Regions from separate parts of the Enterococcus sp. ZQ21 genome, predicted to be linked through region 1. Evidence: riboswitches for the same ligand, from Rfam matches in the RefSeq annotation. Region 1 holds a riboswitch; the other holds the start of a gene.
The links. A riboswitch is a leader RNA that binds a small molecule or an ion and turns the genes downstream of it on or off. The one in region 1 is predicted to bind magnesium.

Region 1 (7,701 bases):
CTTTCACTAAAATATCAAAATTTTGTTTCCAGTTTTTTCCGCCCCAAGCGTCAACGATTTCTTTTGGGATATGGATATCAAATTGCTGAAATCCCCAAAGCCAGCCATCACGATACGTTTTTTCTGTGTCAACTAACAAACCATCTAAATCAAATATTGCACCTTTCATCTATACATTAATCCTTTCCAAAACAATACACATAGTTTAGCACGACTGGTCCAAAAAGAACAGAAGCAAAGAACCAGCCTTCTCGTTTATAAGAGTTCTTGGAATCGACGGATATAGATTTTCTTCACAGCTGTCACAAGCGCCAGATAAGCGATGACTGTAGCAAATAACCATAACCAGTAATTGCCAGGAAGTGGCATCAAGCCTAATTCAGCACCAAAACTTGTAAAAGGAAGGACAGAACCGACAATAATTCCTAATGTAGTGATAACAAACATGGCAAATGTTGCGTTGCTTTGGATAAATGGTACTTTCGGTGTACGCAGTGCATGGAGCACTAAGGTTTGTGTCCATAGTGATTCGACAAACCATCCTGCATGGAATAATGCGATGAAAATCACTTGCTGTGAACTATCCAATGTATGGAAACTTCCGCCCACTACAGCAGGACAAATAACAAAATACATCAACAAGTAAGTAGTAATATCAAATATCGAACTTGTTGGGCCAAAGTAAACCATGAATTTCCCAATACTAGATGCATTCCATTTTTTTGGCTCGTCCAAATATTCTTTATCCATCCGATCCCATGGCAAGGAAATGCAGGAAACATCATAGATCAGATTCAAAAACAAAAGTTGTAAAGGCAGCATTGGTAAAAATGGCAGGAACGTACTTGCAATCAGCACGGAAAACATATTGCCAAAATTAGAACTTGCTGTAGCCTTGATATATTTCATGATATTCCCAAAAGTTTCTCGTCCAGAAAGAAGGCCTCTTTCCAAAATCGTCAAATCTTTTTCTAAAAGGATCACGTCTGCAGATTCTTTCGCAATATCCACAGCTGTATCTACAGAAATACCGATATCAGCCACTTTCATTGCAGGAGCGTCATTGATACCATCTCCTAAAAATCCGACAGTATGACCATTTTTACGTAAAGCTGTCGTCAAACGTGCTTTTTGCTGAGGATTCAATTTTACGAATACTTCATGGTCTTCAGCTACTTGTGCTAATTCATGATCACTCATTTCCGAGATTTTCTCACCGGTAACCAATTCATTGATCTCTAGACCTACTTGACGGCACACTGAACGTGTAACTAATTCGTTGTCCCCAGTCAGAACTTTTACAGCTACACCATGTTCTTTCAGAGCTTTCAACGCTTGTTTCGTTGTTTCTTTTGGTGGATCAAGGAAAGCAAGATAACCAATCAAAACCATGTCTGACTCATCTTTGACTGAAAATTCTCCAACGACGCTTGGATTGGTCTTTTGTGCGACACCAATCACTCGTAAGCCATCTTCATTAAGTGACTGTACTTTTGCAAGTACGGCTTCTTTTCGTTCTTTTGTTAATGGTGTGACAGTACCGCCAAGATCAATAAATTTAGAAATGTTCAGCATTTCTTCAATCGCGCCTTTTGTGATCATTTGTGTTTTACCAGCTGGATCAGCAACCACAACACTCATACGACGACGTTCAAAATCAAAAGGAATTTCATCCACTTTTTGATAATTGATCTTATCTGTATCTAAAGTTTCTGTTGCTTCATCAATGATAGCCACATCTAACAAATTTTTCAGCCCTGTTTGATAGTAGCTATTTAGATACGCATGGCGCAAAACACGATCATCTTCATTTCCTTCACAATCCATATGATATTCAAGAATGATTTTATCTTGTGTCAATGTCCCCGTTTTATCCGTGCATAACACATCGATTGCACCAAAGTTTTGGATGGCATTCAAATTTTTGATCACTGTTCCTTTTTTGGCCATCACACTTGCTCCTTTGACCAAATTCGTCGTAACGATCATTGGAAGCATTTCAGGTGTTAGACCAACTGCTACAGATAGTCCAAAAAGAAAAGCTTCTAGCCAATCCCCTTTTGTAAGCCCATTGATGACGATAACTGCTGGAGCCATCAATGACATAAATTTGATCAGTAGCATGGATGTTTTATGGATGCCTAATTCAAAGCTTGATTGAATTGGTTTTTCAGATAGCGTTTCTGCTACATGACCAAATAGTGTTTCATTTCCAACAGAAACAATGATTCCTTCCGCACTTCCACTGATGACATTACTTCCCATAAAGACAAGATTTTCGTAACTTGTTTCGCTTTGCTGATCGTCTTCACATACTTTCGCATTCTTTTCTACTGGATAGCTTTCCCCTGTCAATGCTGCTTGGGAAATGAATAAATCCTTTGCGGACAATAAACGCATATCCGCTGGTATCATATCCCCTGCTGAAAGCCGAACAAGATCTCCACAGACGATTTCTTCCATAGGAATCTCTGTGTACTTTCCATTACGTTTTACAGCTGCCGTTACTTTCACAAGTGATTTCAGTTTTTCAGCCGCTTGATTGGAACGTACGGACTGAATCAACGTCATTGTCCCGCTGACGATAACCATAGTGAAGATAATGGCTACACCGAAAAGATCTTTATCTCCAGGAGCTGCTAATACATATTCCGTGATGAATGAAATAATTCCTAATGCGATCAACACTAATGTAAATGGCGTGATGTATGCTTTCAATATTTCTACGATGAATGGTGTTTTTTTGCCATATGAAATCGCATTTTCACCGTAATTTTCTCTTGAACGTTCGATTTGTTCTTCTGTCAATCCATTTGCTGATGCATGGAATAGTTCAAATAATTCTTGTTTCGTTTTTCCAGCAAAAGCTGCATAAATTTTTTGTGTATCTTTCTTTTTTTCCATCTCAATCTCTCCTTTGTGTCCAAAAGACAGCTGTTCTCGCTGCTTTTGGTCTTTAGCTATTCATCGGATCGATAGAGAAAAAACTGAAAGGGGCTGAGAACAGATAGATAATAGCCCTGGCCTTTCCTCTAGATCCTTGTTTTTCGAATGACTGTCATCCATTTGTTCTCATCTCCTTTACTAAGTAATTTTAATTCATGACTTCCAATCATTTTTCGAATAGTTATTTTCCCAATTAGACCACCTCCTTTTTATTTTTCACCGATGGGGATTTGCGGCAACAAAAAAACCTCTCGCCAAATACTCAGCGAAAGGTTTGAAAAAGCATATTAAAAAAAGCTTCTCAGATCTCATCGTTGAGTTTTGACACTGTACAACGTAAAAAGCAGATACCTGCTTTTAGCTACCTTATGAAAAGCCTTATCTCGACAATTCCTGTTCTACCCATTGGCGTCTCTCGACGTTTTTGGGCAGTAGCCTATGTTTGTATAGGAGCCTCACCTAACAAATCTTATTCGGTTTTCCTTCGTTAATATAACAACTAAAAAAGAGGATGTCAAATCAATTTTCCATGTTTTTCATACTTTTTTTAAAATACACACGTTATATTCCTGTCTCACGCGGTTTTATTTGTCTCATTTTCCACCTCCCGCTATAATAGAAATATAGTAGGAAACGAGGTGCTGTTATGGAAAGAACACTTGTTATTATCAAGCCAGACGGCGTGAGACGCCATTTAGTCGGAAGCATCATTCAACGTTTTGAAGCAAAGGGACTGGCCATTGCTGAAATGAAGTTTGAAACTATGACTCCTGAATTAGCAAAAGAACATTATCAGCACTTGACTGAGCGCAGTTTTTTTGATGAACTGATCGATTACATGACTTCCGGTCCTGTCGTTTATCTTGTGCTGGTCGGCGAGGAAGTGATCGATATCGTCCGTAAGATGGTTGGGGCAACAAAAGCTGCCGATGCTGTTCCAGGTACGATCCGAGGAGACTACGCGCTGCCGGGGACTGAAAACATCATTCACGCTTCTGATTCCCGTGATGCTGCGGTAAAAGAGATCGCCCGCTTTTTCCCGCCATTCGATATAAACAAACCGTCTGAAAAAGCGGCGAAGTGATACAAATTATAAACTGCTGGTCTAGTTGCTGGGTTCAGCAATGGCCAGCAGTTTTTTCTCTAAGGACCTCCGTTGATTCTTTCCTAACATATATTCGAGCACTGTGAAGAATTCTTGGTAGTCTTTCGTCTTTTCTTCCCCTAAAGCAGCAGAAATCAATCTTTGATAATAATCTGCCATCAATGTTTCATAGATCACTGTACTTCTTTCTTTATGTGCTAAGCTCCGTTTCATATCTTCATTCACACTACGTGCCTTTTTCAACCGACCATTTTCTATATAAAACGAAGTCAGGTTCATTAAAAAAGTAAAGAGATACTGCTCATGATTGTTCAACTGTGCTAATCGTCGCATTCTTTTTTTGATTTTCAAATAATTGTTCTCAATGAACCGATCACTGAATATCCAAGGAAAATCAGCTAGAATAGATAGTTCAAATTGACCATAGTCTGGTATCTGCATCAAGTATTCTTCAATGATTCGGCATTCATAACGTAAAAATTCAAATTCTGTCTCAGATACTTCTGTTTTTTCGACCATGTGAAGATTCAAAACCAAATAATACAGATCTTCTGTTTTCTTAAAATGCCTACGGTTATTGCTGATCTCTTTATAAGGATCAAAGCTGTCTTCTTGTACCCGATCTAGCATTCGTCTTTTTTTCTTTAACTTTATTGGTTCATCCAGCTGGTTTCGCATCCATTCATATTCTGCAAGTGTCATGTTCATTCGCTCTAAAAATGATCTCAATGTTACAAATGACATTTTTTTCACTGAATTTGTCTCAATCCCGACTAGAGAAGTCTTAGAACAGATTCCTTCCGCTAATTGGGACTGTGTCAACTTCTTGTTGACTCGAAGTTTCTTGATCAATTCACCATCATACATAATAGTTCTCCTTTTTAATTTAAATTTTTCCACATTCAATAAATAGATACGTTAAAAAGGAAAAATACACGAAAAAAATAAAAAAATGTTTTTTCATAAAAAATACCAACCTTCAAGCATTAGAATGTTGTCTAACTACTGAAGGTTGGTTTGATTGTTTATTGATTATTTTTTTGCTGTTCAACGTCTGTTCTTGTTACTGGATATAAGTTGGTTGTTGTTTTATTACCATTTTTTGAAAAGACACTTGTCGAATGTTCGCCTTTTTGCTTTTCGATTGCTTCATTACGTTCCGCTTCATTTTTATAGTCATATTTTTTCGGATCAATCGTCTCAAATCCGTTTGGCACATAAAACCGCAAGAGATTTTCCTGATTCAGCTTATCTGAAAGACTTAACGCAGTCTTGACTTTTTCCTGATCTTTGGAGATTTCCTCATCGATTCTTGCTGCTTTCGTATCGATGATTTCTCCTGTTTGGTTATTGTAAGCTTTTCCTCCTAAGATGGTGTATTTGGGTGTCACGAAGTTCCCATTTCGAAAAGCCACTACTTGATCATGCTGAGGAGATAATAAATCCGTACCAAAATGGAGATAGTCTTTATCATCGATTCCCAAGAGATGAAGTAATGTCGGCAAAACATCGATTTCTCCACCGTATTCGTGATTGACTGACCCTTTAGTATAACCAGGCATATGGATCATCAATGGCACTCGTTGCATCTGTGCGTTGTCAAATTCATCCCATGTATCTGGATCTTTACCAAGAGCGCTTGCTAAATCTTTATTATCTGTATTCGAGATCCCAAAATGATCCCCGTAAATCACAAAGATTGAATTTTGGTAAATACCAGATTTTTTCAAATACGTAAAAAATTGTTCCAATGATTGATCCAGATAATGTGCCGTTCGAACATAGTTATCTACTGTGCTATTTCCAGTATTCAAAGATGGAAAGTCGAAATTCTTGTCATCCGTATAATAAGGCGTGTGGTTGGTTACGGAAAGAAATTTCGTGTAAAACGGCTGTTGTAGATGCTCAAGATATTGGGCAGATTCTCTGAATAAATCTTTATCTAATATCCCATAACCTAACGTTTCGTCGGATTCATCAAAATAAGATCGATCAAAGAAATTGTCATAACCTAAGTTTTTATATACATGATCTCTATTCCAAAAACTAGCTACATTCCCATGGAAAACAGCGCTTGTATAGCCTTGCTTTTGTCCAAGGATCGCTGGTGCGGCTTGAAAGACATTGTCTGACCCAAGCTCTGTGAATAATGAGCCTTGAGGTAAACCAAATGTGCCAGTTTCCAACATATTTTCAGCATCACTTGTCTTTCCCTGTCCTACTTCATGAAAGAAATTGTCAAAGCTGATCGTTGCTTGATTCTGGAAAATACTATTTAAAAACGGTGTGACTTCTTGTCCGTCTACCTTCATATTAATCAAAAACTGCTGGAAACTTTCTAAATGGAGAACGATCACATTTTTCCCTTTAGCGATCCCAAATGTTTTGGGATTTGGCTCTGCATAATGTTTCTTTGTATAATCTAAAACTTCATCAATCCCATTACTGCTTGCATGCGCGCGAACACTGCTAGTCATTCCTGTTTTGATTCCGTCATAAATAGTATACGCATCGATTCCTAGATATTTGACAATATATGAACGGTCAAATGTTCGCTGCAGCAATTGTGGACGGTTGGCTTCGCTCAGCGCTAGATTTCCTGAAAAAATAAGCCCTGAAAGACAGGTAACAGCGATAGCCATCGGTTTGCCGACAGGTTGACTTTTGATAGGTATTTTCTTGACCTTCAACCAAACCAGTAGCCCAATGAACACAGCGATATCCAGCCAGTAGATGACATCATGGGGCTTCATCAAAGAAAAGGAGCTTCCTGACAATCCTTGCGACACTTTCGAAAAGCCTAATACAGATTTGACTGTAATGAAATCTGTGAATTCCCGATAAAAAATAATATTCAAGTACAACAAAAGCGTATTTAAAATATCAATGATCAAAAGAATAGCTAACGCTGGCTTTGGCTTTTTAATATACAAAGAAAGGCCAAAAAACAATAAGGTAGTCGCAATTGGGTTGATCCACAAGATAAAGTACTGGATCGTACCTTCCACACCTAATGAAAAATCTGCATAGTAGGCAATGATCGTCTTCAGCCAGAAAAAGAAAACAGCTGTCAAAACGATTGCTAAACGATTTTGGCACAATTTTTTAAGTTGTGTCACGTATATCACTTCTCTCTATTCACATTTTTTCTTATTTTGCTCCTGAAAAATGAAAATTTCCTAAAAAAGTTGTTATCTTAAGATTTTTTTATTCTTTCTAAAGATTATTCCGTCAACTTTTCACAGCATAAAACCGCTGCGATGTAAGCGATTAAACTAATGAAGAGATAAAAGTCTTGTGGTGACCGCTTCACTCCACGGTATTCAAAAGCCAGTTTCTCGGTATTCGTACAAAAAAACATACTAAGATTAGAGGGGAACATCATTGACGAATGATGTTCTCCTCTATTTTCTATTTTTAGATTATAGTGAAGAGTGAAAGAAAGTTCGAACAAAGCCTTGAGGACTACGAGTCCCTATCAAAAACCGAACTTCTTTACTGTCATTTTAGAATCAGGTTTACGTATGTTGGGGCCATGAGCCCGTGTATAGGAAATTGGAATCGAAATGAAGCAGTAAAGTTCTTTCAAAACTTAAAAAGGAGGAATACAAATGCCTTACATTCTTGCATTAGATGTTTCAATGGGACAC
Region 2 (7,701 bases), 670 kb from region 1:
ACTATCTTGCCTTTTAGTGAAATCACGGAAGAACATGCTTGGAAAGAAGGAGAAGGAGATCGAACGTTAGCTTATTGGCGGAAAGTCCATACTGACTTTTTCAAGCATGTCTACAAAGAAGCACTGAACACGGCATTTACAGAAGAGAAGCTAATCGTATATGAAGAGTTTGAAGTAATTTTCTTTTAACAAGAAAGGCTTGCTAAAAGAAAAAGGATAGCTACTTTATTGACTCCTAGATAGAAAAGGGTTACATTTTTATAAGAAGATGTATTTCTAGAGAACGTCATTGGAGGAGATAGTGTGGATGTACTGAAAAAAATAAAAGGTGGGGTTGTCGTTTCTTGTCAAGCTTTGGAAAATGAGCCATTACACAGTTCTTTTATCATGGGGAGAATGGCTTTGGCTGCAAAAGAAGGCGGAGCAGTTGGTATTCGCGCAAATACAACAGAAGATATCAATGAAATCAAGCGAATCGTTGATTTGCCAGTCATAGGGATCATTAAAAGAGATTACGATGGGTCAGAAGTATTTATTACTGCGACAGAAAAAGAAGTGAAAGAACTTTTGGAGACGCAAGCTGAGATCATTGCACTCGATGCAACTTCTCGTAAACGTCCGACAGAAAAAACAACAGCTGAGCTTGTCCAAATGATCCACGATCACAGTCGATTAGCCATGGCAGATATTTCGACTTTTGAGGAAGCGCTTCAAGCGCAAGAAGATGGTTTTGATCTCTTGTCTACGACATTAGCAGGATATACAGAATATTCTCGAAAGACACAGACGCCTGATTTTGATTTGTTGAATCAGATCATAGAACAAGTCAATATACCAGTAGTCATGGAAGGCCATACTGACTCTCCAGAACAAGTAGAGAAAGCCTATGAATTAGGTGCTTTTTCAGTCGTCATTGGATCCATCATCACCCGTCCGCAATTCATCACTAAAAGATATGTCGAAGCCGCGAATAAAGCAAAGAACTAAAAAACACGTACGGCACAGATTCTTGACAAAAAAGAAAAATTAATAGATAGTTTAAAGCAGATTCTAAGAAGAAGAGGAAAGCGTTGCTTTTCCTTTTGTCTTCGCAGATCTGCTTTTTAGCGAATTTTATAGAAAGAAGGCGAGACCATGTTTGAACGAAGTCCTTCAGAATTGACAGAACGTGAAAATTACAAGTTGCTGATTGGTTCAGTTATCCCTAGGCCAGTTGCAGTAGTAACGACTAAGTCCGTAAATAATATAGTGAATATCGCACCCTTCAGTTACTTCAATATCGTCAGTTCGAATCCACCGATTTTATCCTTGGCGATCCAGAGAAAACAAGATACAGTAAAAGACACAGCAAAAAACATTCTTGAGACAAGAGAAGCGGTCATTCATATCCTTGATGAGGACAACGTAGAAGAAGCAAATAAAACAGCAGCTAATCTGCCTAATGAGGAAAGCGAACTACACTTGACTGAATTGACTTTAACGGATTCAGCAATCATTTCAGTACCAGCATTGACAGAAGCAAAAGTTCGTTTTGAGACAACCTTATATGAACATGTCGAGATACGGAATAAAAATAAAGTAACAGCTGATTTATTTTTGCTAGAAGTACAGAAATATCATTTGAATGAAACAGTTTATGATGAAAAGACGGGAAGGATCGACCCAAGAAAGTTGAATGCTGTAAGCCGCTTGGCAGGAAATGATTATGCAGCAATAGGAGAAATTTTCACGATCGCACGTCCCCAATAAGAAGGAGTAATAGTTATGTTAAAAATAAGTTATAAACCCTCAGCAGATTCAAAAGAAATGGAAAAAGAATACGAGACAGTGGATGATTTTCTGCAAGGGCAGTATTTAGAAGTTCCGCCATTGCAAGATCATTTTGTCGTCACCAAAGTTACTTTAGATGGCAAAGAAATAAGATTAACAGACCACACGATTAGCGGGTTATTCAATTACTTCAACAAATAAACATTTATTCCGAAAAGTGGAAATCACATAAAAAAACACCAAAAATAAAAAAATTATCAAGGAATCCTGGCACAAACGAACGAAACTGCGCTGGGATTCTTTTACGTTATTTGTTATTTTTTCCTAAAAATATTAAAGATTGTTAAATTTCACTATTTCATTTCAAATTCCATTGCCTAATACTTAGGAAAAGTCTATTATGGACTCGTAAATAGAATATAGTAATAACCTTGTTAGGTGAGGCTCCTATACAAACATAGGCTATTGCCCAGAAACGTCGAAAGTCGCCAATGGGTAAAACAGAAACTGTCGGATTAAGGCTTTTTCCAATAGCTAAGAATGTTTTCTTTACGTTGTATAGTGCTAAAACTCGGACGATGAGATGATGCTAGGTCAGAATTCTTGTTCGAAAAGGTTTCTGACCTTTTCTTTATATTTTCAAGACTGACTTATTTGATGAGACAAACTCGCTCCTCACCTGACAAGTGGTTTACTGTGTGAGGAGGAGATGCGGTGAAAAAAAGAAAAAAGATCGATTGGTGGATTTTGGGTCCTTATTTGACTTTGTCCATGATCGGTCTTTTAGAAGTATACAGTGCTAGTTCTTATCGCTTATTGCAAGCAGATGAAAATACAAAAAGTCTATTATTGCGCCAACTGATTTTCATATTTTTGAGTTGGGGCGTAATCTTCTTAGCTCGTTCAATCAAACTGCACTATTTACTTCACCCTAAAATAGCAGGATATGGTTTAGCTTTATCGATTTTCTTTTTGATCTTAGTACGAGTAGGGATATTCGGTGTCACTGTTAATGGCGCGCAACGTTGGATTTCTCTGTTTGGCATTCAATTTCAGCCTTCAGAATTAGCAAATCTTTTTCTGATTTTTTATCTAAGCTGGTTTTTTCGTGACGGAAATAATCCGCCAAAAGACCTAAAAAAACCTTTCCTGATTACAGTAGGCATAACTTTGCTGATTTTATTCCAGCCAAAGATTGCTGGAGCATTGATGATTCTTTCGATTGCGTGGGTCATTTTTTGGGCAGCAGCAGTTCCATTTAAAAAAGGAATCTATCTGATTGTTACTTTTTCTGCCTTATTGATTGGAGCAGCCGGCGGAGTATTATATTTAGGAAACAAAGGCTGGCTTCCCCAGATGTTCAATCATGCTTATGAAAGGATTGCGACTTTAAGAGATCCTTTCATAGATAGTCATGGTGCGGGCTATCAAATGACTCATTCGTTTTATGCACTATACAATGGTGGCATATGGGGGAGAGGATTAGGAAACAGTATCACAAAAAAGGGATATCTTCCAGAGACAGAAACAGATTTTATTTTTTCGATCATTACAGAAGAGCTTGGGTTAATTGGTGCATTGTGTGTACTTTTCTTATTATTCTCATTATGCATGAGAATCTTTTGTTTAAGCAGTCGTTGTAAAAATCAGCAAGCTGGGTTGTTTCTTTTAGGATTCGGAACTTTGCTATTCGTTCAGACGATAATGAATGTGGGAAGTATCGCAGGGCTTATGCCAATGACTGGCGTGCCATTACCATTTGTTAGTTATGGAGGAACAAGTTATCTGATCCTTTCTTTAGGAATCGGGATCACGTTGAATATTTCTTCGAAGATACAGGCCGAAGAGTTGCCGCTCTATCGACCTGAAAAACAATAAAGAGAAACTGAGAATCTCTCAGTTTGAATTATCATAAAGGACTATCTTTTATTTTTCAAGCGAGAGATTCTTTTTAGAAAGAGGAATTCGCAATGAAAGTATTTCAAAAAATCATATTATCTGTTTTGTTACTGCTTACACTAGTAGTCGGCTTTTTTTCGATTGAATTTGTCCATGGATTTTCGTCTGCAAAACAGACCTCAACTGTTAAAAAGGTAGCGCCGAAAAGTGTTCCTACCACACTAAACGTGGCTTTGATTGGTTCAGATGCCCGTTCGAAAGATGAAAATGGTCGCTCAGATTCACTTATGGTTGCACAATACGACCAGAAAACACAACAAGCAAAACTAATCTCTATCATGAGAGACTCATACGTCGATATACCAGGTTACGGAATGGATAAAATCAATGCAGCGTACTCTTACGGAGGAGTTGATTTATTGAACCAAACATTAAAGGAAAATTTCAAATTTGAAGCCCCGTATTATGCAAGTATCACATTTCAAGATTTTATCGATTGCGTCAATGAACTGTTTCCTGATGGAGTAGAGATTGATGCAGAAAAATCTTTAGATTTAGATGGCGTATATATAAAAAAAGGGAAGCAAGTAATGGATGGCAATACGTTACTGCAGTATGCTCGATTCCGTGAAGACGAAGAAGGAGACTTTGGGAGGATTAGAAGACAGCAACAAGTGATTAAAGCTATCTCTCAGCAGCTGAAAGACGTCACTTCGATATTTAAATTACCGAAAGCAGTGGGAAAACTACTTGGCAGTATCCAAACGAACCTTCCTGAGAGTGTGCTACTGGATTGCGGTATGGATTTCCTCAAAGACGATAATAAAAAGATCGATACATTATCCGTACCAGTAGACGGCAGTTGGGACTTCAACGACAATACGCCTTCCGGAAGTGTTCTGGAATTAGATTTGACCAAAAACCAAGAAGCAATCAAAAAATTTCTGAATAATTAAGTAAAGAAAAGAAAATAAAAGAAGTTAGAAATAACAATTTATGTTATGTTCTGACTTCTTTTATTATGTTAGAATAAACAGGTATAAATAGTGAAAATAAAGGAATAGCAAGCAAAAGAAGGAGGAAAAAATGAAAAGAAGCGACAAGCACGGCAAAAATCGAACAGGCGCTTATATTGCCGGCGCAGTGATTTTAATAGCAGCTGCAGGTGGCGGTTATTTTTACTACCGGCACTACCAAGAAACCCAAGCAGTAGAAGCTGGAGAAAAGACGGTTGAGCAATTTGTCCAAGCTTTAAACAAAGGAGATTATAACAAAGCTGCAGGAATGGCATCGAAAAAGGCAACAAATAAAAGTGCATTATCTGAAAAAGAGATCTTAGAAAAATACCAAAATATATACGGCGCTGCCGATGTCAAAGGACTTGAGATATCAAATCTAAAAGTAGATAAAAAAGATGATTCTACTTATAGCTTTTCATATAAAGCAAAGATGAATACCTCATTAGGTGAATTGAAAGATCTTTCTTATAAAGGAACATTAGACAGAAATGATGGTCAAACCACGATCAACTGGCAGCCTAACTTGGTTTTTCCAGAAATGGAAGGAAATGACAAAGTAAGCCTGACCACGCAAGAAGCAACAAGAGGGAACATTTTAGATCGAAATGGGGAACCATTAGCAACAACCGGCAAACTAAAACAATTAGGAGTCGTTCCAAGCAAACTTGGAGATGGGGACGAAAAAACGGCCAATATCAAAGCCATTGCTTCCGCATTCGACTTAACAGAAGATGCTATCAATCAAGCTATTTCACAAAGCTGGGTACAACCCGATTATTTTGTCCCATTGAAAATCATTGATGGAGCAACGCCAGAACTTCCAGCTGGAGCTACCATCCAAGAAGTAGACGGCAGATATTATCCTTTGGGTGAAGCAGCTGCTCAACTGATTGGTTACGTAGGAGATATCACAGCAGAAGATATTGATAAAAATCCAGAATTAAGCAGTAATGGAAAAATCGGACGATCTGGTTTGGAAATGGCTTTTGATAAGGAGCTTCGTGGGACTACAGGTGGAAAATTAAGCATCACGGATGCAGACGGTGTCGAGAAAAAGGTTCTGATCGAGCATGAAGTCCAAAACGGCAAAGATATCAAATTGACAATCGATGCGAAGGCACAAAAAACAGCTTTCGACAGTCTAGGAGGAAAAGCTGGATCGACTGTTGCGACAACGCCAAAAACCGGTGATCTTCTTGCGCTTGCTAGCTCTCCAAGCTATGATCCAAACAAAATGACAAACGGGATCTCACAAGAAGACTACAAAGCTTATGAAGAAAATCCTGAACAACCATTCATCAGCCGATTTGCGACAGGTTATGCTCCTGGATCTACGTTTAAAATGATCACAGCAGCAATCGGTCTCGACAACGGCACTATCGATCCAAATGAAGTGTTGACGATCAACGGGCTTAAATGGCAAAAAGACAGTTCTTGGGGATCATATCAAGTAACTCGTGTTAGTGATGTGTCACAAGTAGACTTAAAAACTGCTTTGATTTATTCCGATAATATATATATGGCACAAGAAACGTTGAAAATGGGGGAAAAGAATTTCCGTGCAGGTTTGGATAAATTCATTTTTGGTGAAGACCTTGATTTGCCAATCAGTATGAATCCAGCACAAATTTCTAATGAAGAGAGCTTTAATTCAGATATCTTGCTAGCTGATACTGGATATGGACAAGGCGAACTTCTAATTAATCCTATCCAGCAAGCAGCAATGTATTCTGTTTTTGCCAACAATGGCACACTTGTCTATCCTAAATTGATTGCAGATAAAGAGACAAAAGATAAGAAGAATGTCATCGGCGAAACAGCGGTACAGACGATCGTGCCAGATCTGAGAGAAGTTGTGCAAGATGTAAATGGTACAGCACATTCTCTTTCTGCTTTAGGGATTCCGTTGGCAGCGAAAACTGGTACAGCGGAAATCAAAGAAAAACAGGATGAAAAAGGGAAAGAGAACAGTTTCTTGTTTGCTTTCAACCCTGATAACCAAGGTTATATGATGGTTAGCATGTTGGAAAATAAAGAAGATGATGATTCAGCAACTAAACGAGCACCCGAACTATTACAATACCTCAACCAAAATTATCAATAAAGAACGACTTCTTAACTATAGTAAAAGGACTGTGACGGGATCGTCACAGTCCTTTTTTTCGAATAAACGACAGGTTCACGACCGCTTTCTGGGTCACTCACACTTCATAAACTTTTTTTGTAAAATATTTCAGAACAAGTGGAGAAATAAGTGTACTTAATAAAATCACGATTACTAAAGGTGAATAGTACTGTGGTTCGATCAATTGACTTTGCTGTCCAATTTGCAAAATGATCAAAGCCATTTCTCCACGCGAAATCATACCAGCACCGACCATCAATGAACTATGTTGAGAAAAACCGGCAATCTGAGCACCAAAATACCCTCCAAGCAATTTGGTCAAAATCGCTACAAGCGTCAATATAGAAATAAAGAGCAGCTGCTCACCAAAGTCAGAAAAATCAACTTCTAATCCTACACTGACAAAAAATACTGGTATAAATACTGCATATCCTAAGGCTTCAACATTGTGGTATACTTCTTCTTTGACCTTTGTCTGACTGACTGCTATCCCAGCAAAAAAAGCACCAATGACAGAACTAAGACCTACAAGATCCGCTACGTAAGACATACCTAAACAAATAACTAGCGATACGATGATAATAGAAGAATTTGCGTACACTTTTTCTGCAAATGAAAGCAAGAAGGGTGCAATCCATTTGACTAATAAGAAAATAAAAACAAAGTAAACGAGCTGTTCAATCAAAACAAGCGGTAAAGAAGCATTGCTAGAAGCTTCTCCAGTGAGAAAAGATAGACTGAAACTTAGGACTAAAACGACCAAAATGTCATCTACAACTGAAGCGCCTAAAATAGTTGAGCCTTCTTTCGTATTCACCACGTTTAGTTCCTTTAATACTTCAACTGAAATACTGACAGAAGTTGCTGCAAGAATAATCCCAAAGAAAA

Region 2: linked by a shared signal. The riboswitch ahead of QK255_RS06340 (FtsW/RodA/SpoVE family cell cycle protein) and the one ahead of mgtA (magnesium-translocating P-type ATPase) in region 1 are both predicted to bind magnesium.

Annotation. Positions count from the first base shown of each region.
Region 1 is NZ_CP125658.1:627,385-635,085, reverse strand. Features, by position in the region: gene QK255_RS02965 (HAD family hydrolase) at 1-169, opposite strand, end outside; gene mgtA (magnesium-translocating P-type ATPase) at 256-2,904, opposite strand; M-box (ykoK) riboswitch at 3,246-3,420, opposite strand; gene ndk (nucleoside-diphosphate kinase) at 3,593-4,030, shown strand; gene QK255_RS02950 (Rgg/GadR/MutR family transcriptional regulator) at 4,052-4,918, opposite strand; gene QK255_RS02945 (LTA synthase family protein) at 5,077-7,170, opposite strand; gene QK255_RS02940 (IS110 family RNA-guided transposase) at 7,663-7,701, shown strand, end outside.
Region 2 is NZ_CP125658.1:1,300,388-1,308,088, forward strand. Features, by position in the region: gene QK255_RS06320 (ASCH domain-containing protein) at 1-189, shown strand, start outside; gene QK255_RS06325 (N-acetylmannosamine-6-phosphate 2-epimerase) at 304-987, shown strand; gene QK255_RS06330 (flavin reductase family protein) at 1,135-1,749, shown strand; gene QK255_RS06335 (DUF4649 family protein) at 1,765-1,971, shown strand; M-box (ykoK) riboswitch at 2,194-2,360, shown strand; gene QK255_RS06340 (FtsW/RodA/SpoVE family cell cycle protein) at 2,485-3,648, shown strand; gene QK255_RS06345 (LCP family protein) at 3,741-4,625, shown strand; gene pbp4 (penicillin-binding protein PBP4(5)) at 4,756-6,792, shown strand; gene QK255_RS06355 (cation:proton antiporter) at 6,890-7,701, opposite strand, start outside.